Linked DNA regions of Gemmatirosa kalamazoonensis. The protein of the gene in region 1 interacts with the protein of each later gene in a pairwise test. Links are inferred from orthologs where the notes say so. Each region holds a gene or a part of one and is shown on either strand. Other genes may lie near its edges.

What was found.
Region 2: the proteins of rpe (region 1) and eno interact in binary tests that used the Escherichia coli proteins (3 or more experiments, as listed by UniProt). The link is inferred for Gemmatirosa kalamazoonensis from one-to-one orthologs.

The regions. Positions count from the first base shown.
Region 1 is NZ_CP007128.1:2,986,812-2,989,706, reverse strand. The notes cover bases 64-2,887. They hold rpe (ribulose-phosphate 3-epimerase), read left to right. Parts: upstream 64-1,053; coding sequence 1,054-1,722; downstream 1,723-2,887. Other genes in these bases: tsaD (tRNA (adenosine(37)-N6)-threonylcarbamoyltransferase complex transferase subunit TsaD), read left to right, coding at 2,819-2,887; J421_RS12785 (hypothetical protein), read left to right, coding at 2,394-2,822; J421_RS12790 (TlpA disulfide reductase family protein), read left to right, coding at 1,719-2,393; J421_RS12800 (PASTA domain-containing protein), read left to right, coding at 535-942; rsmB (16S rRNA (cytosine(967)-C(5))-methyltransferase RsmB), read left to right, coding at 64-538. Also shown: more of rsmB, read left to right, coding at 1-63; more of tsaD, read left to right, coding at 2,888-2,895. UniProt on the Escherichia coli protein: Catalyzes the reversible epimerization of D-ribulose 5-phosphate to D-xylulose 5-phosphate.
Region 2 is NZ_CP007128.1:3,493,870-3,496,787, forward strand. What follows is about bases 2-2,848. They hold eno (phosphopyruvate hydratase), read left to right. Parts: upstream 2-708; coding sequence 709-1,989; downstream 1,990-2,848. Other genes in these bases: J421_RS15095 (lysophospholipid acyltransferase family protein), read left to right, coding at 2-690; J421_RS15105 (FtsB family cell division protein), read left to right, coding at 2,008-2,316; J421_RS15120 (phosphoribosyltransferase), read left to right, coding at 2,838-2,848. In the rest of the region: more of J421_RS15095, read left to right, coding at 1-1; more of J421_RS15120, read left to right, coding at 2,849-2,918. UniProt on the Escherichia coli protein: Catalyzes the reversible conversion of 2-phosphoglycerate (2-PG) into phosphoenolpyruvate (PEP). It is essential for the degradation of carbohydrates via glycolysis.

The DNA.
Region 1 (2,895 bases):
CGGCAAGGCGCTCGAACTGTCGCGCACGGCGCGCGCCGTGTACGCGAGCGACGTCTCCACGTCTCGGCTGCGACGCGTCGTCGCGAACGTCGAGCGGCTGCACGCCGACCGCGTGCACGTCCTCGCCGCCGACGCGCGCAACCCGGCGGTGCGTCCGGTGGACGCGGTGCTCGTCGACGCGCCGTGCACCGGCACCGGCACGTTCCGTCGGCACCCGGACGCGCGGTGGCGCCTGAAGATCTCCGACCTCGCGGTGATGGCGTCGCTCCAGCGCGCCGTGCTGCGCGGCGCGGCGTCGATCGTGCGCCCGGGCGGGCTGCTCGTGTACAGCACGTGCTCCCTCGAGCCCGAGGAGAACGACGCGCAGGTCGACGCGTTCCTCGCCGAGCATCCCGAGTTCACGCCGGAGCCGCCGCCCGACGGTGCCGTGCCCGCCGCGGTGCTCGACGGCGATCGCCTGCGCGTGCTGCCGCACCGGCACGGCGTCGACGGCGCGTTCGCCGCGCGGCTGCGTCGCTCGGACGAGGTGGCCGCGTGAGCGCGGGCGTGCCGCCGGAGACCCCGCCGCGCGCCCAGCCGCCGCGCGCGCAGCCGCCGCGCCCCGAGGCGCCGCACGGCAGCCCGTGGCGCAGCCGCGCGCGGCGCGTGCTGCCGTACTTCGTGGTCGGCGGCGCGGGGTTCCTGCTCGCCTACCTCGTCGTCTACCTATTCGTCTTCCCGTCGCGGCTGGTGCCGAACGACCGCCCGGTGCCTAACGTCGTCGGTATGCTGCAGGTCGACGCCGAGCGGGCGCTGCGCGACGCGGGGTTCCAGCCGCAGCAGGGCGAGCGGCGCGTGAACGCGTCGGTGCCGCCGGAGACGGTCGTCGCGCAGACGCCGCCGGCCACCACCATGAAGCCGCCCAACACCACGGTGATCATCGACATCGCCGCTAGTCCCTGAACAGCCGGGACTCGGGACTCGGGACTCGAGACTCGCGTCTCGGGCCTAACGAGTCTCGAGTCCCGAGTCCCGAGTCCCGAGTCCCGAGTCCCGAGTCCCGAGTCCCGACGCGTGCCCGTCCGCATAGCCCCGTCCATCCTCAGCGCCGACTTCGCGCGCCTCGCCGACGACATCGCCATGTGCGAGGCGGGGGGCGCGGACGTGATCCACGTCGACGTCATGGACGGACGCTTCGTGCCCAACCTCACGTTCGGCGCGAAGATCATCGAGGCCGTGCGCCGCGTGACGTCGCTGCCGCTCGACGTGCACATGATGGTCGTCGAGCCCGAGCGGTGGTTCGACGACTTCGCCGCCGCCGGCGCGAGCGGCATGACGATCCACGCCGAGGTCGCGCCGCACCTCGACCGGCAGATCGCGCGCATCAAGGAGCTCGGCTGCCGCGCCGGCGTCGCCGTGAATCCCGCCACGCCGCTCGCGTTCGTCGAGGAGATCGCGCACGAGCTCGACCTGCTGCTCGTGATGACCGTGAACCCCGGCTTCGGCGCGCAGCGGTTCCTCGAGTACTGCGTCGGCAAGATCGCGCGCGCGCGCGCGATGCTCGACGAGGCGCGCAGCGGCGCATGGCTCGAGGTCGACGGCGGCATCAACCGCGCGACCGTCGCGCGCTGCCACCGCGCGGGCGCCGACACGTTCGTCGCCGGCAACGCGGTGTTCACGGCGGCCGACCCGCGCGCGGAGATCGCCGCGCTGCGCGACCTCGCGACGACGGTGACGGTATGACGGCGCGCGCGCAGTGGCTCACGGTGCTCGGCGTCGTCGCCGCGCTCGCCGTCGCGCTGTGGGCGGCGACGCACTTCCTCGGCGACGAGCTGTTCGAGGTCACGGTGGGCACGAAGGCGCCCACGTTCGCCGCGCGCACGCTCGATCCCGAGCCCGCGACGCGGTCGTTCGACGCGTACAAGGGGAAGGTCGTGCTCGTGAACGTGTGGGCCACGTGGTGCGCGCCGTGCCGGCAGGAGATGCCGAGCATGGAGGCGATGTACAAGGACTTCGCGCCCCGCGGCTTCAAGATCGTCGCTGTCAGCATCGACGACGCGGGGCAGGAGCAGAAGGTGCGCGACTTCCTGCAGGAGTTCGGCATCACGTTCGACGTGCTGCACGACCCCACGGGCGCCATCCAGAAGACGTACATGACGACGGGCGTGCCGGAGAACTTCCTCGTCGGCGCGGACGGCGTGATCCGCAAGAAGTCGTACACGCAGGACTGGAACTCGGAGACGAACCGCGCGCTGGTCGCGCGGCTGCTCGACGAGGCGGGCGCGCCGCCGGCGGCGACCGCCACCATCAAGCCGCACACGCCGACGCCGGTGGTGGAGCGCGCGGGCATGTCGGTGGAGGTCGTGCCCGACACGGCGGCCGCGACGCCGCCCCGCGCGGGAGCGCGGCGGTAGATGGCGAGCGCGCCCTGGACCGACGCGGTCACCGAGGCGTTCACCGAGCGGCTCGGCTACAAGTTCGCGGCACTGTTCTTCGCGCTGGCGCTGTGGGTCGTCGCGAGCGGCGAGGAGACCGCGTCGCAGTACGTGCCCGTGCACTTCGCGCCCGTCGTCGACAGCGCGGTGCGCATGGTGGGCGACGCGCCGCACGTGCGCGCGCTCGTCGAGGGCCCCACGCGGCAGCTGCTGAAGCTCTACCGCGATCCACCGACGGTGCATCGCACGTTCGGTCCGGCGACCCCGACCTCGCTCACCGTGGAGCTGCGCGCGAGCGACGTCGACCTGCCGACGGGGCTCGACGGCGTGACCGTGCGCGACGTGCAGCCGCACGTGCTCGTGCTCCGCTTCGATACGGCGGCCGACCGGAGCGCGGCATCCCGGTGAGCACGCTGGTACTGGGCATCGAGACGTCGTGCGACGAGACGTCGGCCGCGGTGGTGGAGCTCGGCGACGCGTT
Region 2 (2,918 bases), 510 kb from region 1 along the record:
GTGCGCGAGGGACCGGGGAGCGTGTTCGACAGGGCGCCGCGCTGGTGGGCCGCGGGGATCCTGAAGGCGTCGGGCGTGCGCGTGGTGCTGCACGGCGGCGAGCAGCTCGTCCCCGGCGAGCCGCACATCTTCGTGTCCAACCACGTGAGCTGGTACGACGTGCTCGCGCTGGTGCTCGTGCTGCCGCAGTACTCGTTCGTCGCGAAGGCGGAGCTGTTCAAGGTGCCGCTGTTCGGCAGCGCGGCGCGCGCCGTGGGCACGATCCCCATCGAGCGCGAGAATCGGAAGGCCGCGTTCCAGAGCTACGAGGAGGCCGCCGTGCGGATCCGCGCGGGGCGCAACGTCGTCGTGTACCCCGAGGGGACGCGCGGCACGTCGTACGCGCTGCGGCCGTTCAAGAAGGGGCCGTTCGTGCTCGCGATCGCGGCCGGCGTGCCGATCATCCCGACCATCATTCACGGCACGATCGAGGCGAACCCGCGCGGCACGCTGCGCGTGACGCCCGGTGTCGTCGACGTGCACCTGCTCGAACCCGTCTCCACGGCGGGACTCTCGTACGACGAGCGCGACGCGTTGAGTCGCGCCGTCTACGAGCGCATGGCCGAAGGCTTCCGACGCATCTACGGTCTCGAGAGCCCGCCCTATCCGACCACCACCACCGCCGCGGCCCCCGCGGCGGCCGCCGACTGACCACCCACAGCGACCTTCATGTCCACGATCATCGACGTCACCGCCCGCGAGATCCTCGACAGCCGCGGCAACCCGACCATCGAGGTCGACGTCACGCTGGAGAGCGGTGCCGCGGGCCGCGCCGCCGTGCCGAGCGGCGCATCGACGGGCGAGCACGAGGCGCTCGAGCTGCGCGACGGCGACGCGAAGCGCTACCTCGGCAAGGGCGTGCAGCAGGCGGTGACGAACGTGATCGAGGTGATCGCGCCGGCGCTGAACGGCGTCGAGGCGTCGGAGCAGATCGGCGTCGACCGGCTGATGCTCGATCTCGACGGCACGGAGAACAAGGGCAAGCTCGGCGCGAACGCGATCCTCGGCGTGTCGATGGCCGTCGCGCGCGCGGCGGCGAACGAGCAGGAGCTGCCGCTGTACCGCTACCTCGGCGGGCCGATGGCGCGCGTGCTGCCCGTGCCGATGATGAACATCCTCAACGGCGGCGCGCACGCGACGAACACCGTCGACTTCCAGGAGTACATGGTCGTCCCCGTCGGCGCGGAGTCGTTCGCCGAGGCGCTGCGGATGGGCGCCGAGGTGTTCCACGCGCTGAAGAAGGTGCTCGTCGGCCGCAAGCTCTCCACCGGCGTCGGCGACGAAGGCGGCTTCGCGCCCGACCTGGCGAGCGACGAGGACGCGATCAAGGTCGTGCTCGAGGCGATCGACAAGGCCGGCTACGCGGCGGGGAAGGACATGGCGCTCGCGCTCGACTGCGCCGCGTCGGAGCTGCACAAGGGCGGCACGTACACGTTCAAGAAGAGCGGCGGCAAGGCGCGTGACGCCGCCGGCATGGTGGAGCTGTACGCCGAGTGGGCGGAGAAGTATCCGATCGTGTCGATCGAGGACGGCCTCGCCGAGGACGACTGGGACGGCTGGGCGAAGCTGACCGAGACGTTAGGCAGCCGAGTGCAGCTCGTGGGCGACGACCTGTTCGTGACGAACAGCGAGCGGCTCGCCCGCGGCATCGCGGACGACGTCGCGAATGCCATCCTCGTGAAGGTGAACCAGATCGGCACGCTCACCGAGACGCTCGAGGCGATCGAGATGGCGCGCGCGAACGGGTACAACTCCATCATCTCGCACCGCTCCGGTGAGACCGAGGACACGTTCATCGCCGATCTCGCGGTCGCGACGAACGCGGGGCAGATCAAGACGGGCTCCGCGTCGCGCTCCGATCGCGTCGCGAAGTACAACCAGCTCCTGCGCATCGAGGAGCAGCTCGGCGACGTCGCGGAGTTCGCCGCGGGCGGGCCGTTCGGCCTCTGATCTGCGTGTGGTGACGCCGTGATCCGGAAGCTTCTCATCGGCGCCATCGTGCTCGGCGTGGTGGTGTACGCGCTCCAGGGGGGCGAGTACGGCACCACCGACCTGCTGCGGCAGCGTGCGCGCAAGAAGTCGTTGCTCGCCGGCATCGACTCCCTGCAGCGGCAGGTCGACTCGCTCGGCGCGCTGCAGAAGCGACTCGAGACCGATCCCGCGCTGCAGGAGCGCATCGCGCGCGAGGAGTTCGGGATGGTGCGCGGAGAGAAGGAGCTGCTGTACCGTTTCGCGGACCCGCGGCCCGACGCCGACTCCACGAAGCGCGGGCCTTGACGATCGAAACGGCCCGGATATACTTGGGATCAACGACGCGGGGTGGAGCAGCCTGGTAGCTCGTCGGGCTCATAACCCGAAGGTCGCGGGTTCAAATCCCGCCCCCGCCATACGGACGGCCGGCTCCCGGAGCCGGCCGTTCCGTTTCCCGGTCAGTCCGGTTAAGTTCATGAGCCGGCCGATGATACGGCCCGTGGCAGGGTAGCTCAGCCGGTTAGAGCACGGCACTCATAATGCCGGGGTCGCGGGTTCGAGTCCCGCCCCTGCTACTTCGAAGTGATGACGACGCCCGCCGGGTCCCCGACTCCGCGGGCGTCGTTCGTTGCGCGCCGTCGGGGAGCCGAACGATGCCGCTGAGCATCACGTGGGCGCGCCGAGGTCGACACGGCGACGACGGGGCACGTGCCGGAGACGGCCGAGCTGATGGGCACGTACGCACGCGAACCCCGGCGTCGCTGACCCGATCGCGGCGCGCCGCGTGCAGCGGATCGTCGAGCGGACCGACGTGCCTGGAGGCCACGATGGCTGCACGATTCCGCGACCGCGTCGACGCAGGGCGGCGACTCGCCGTCGAGCTGCGCTCCTACCGGAACGATCCCGAC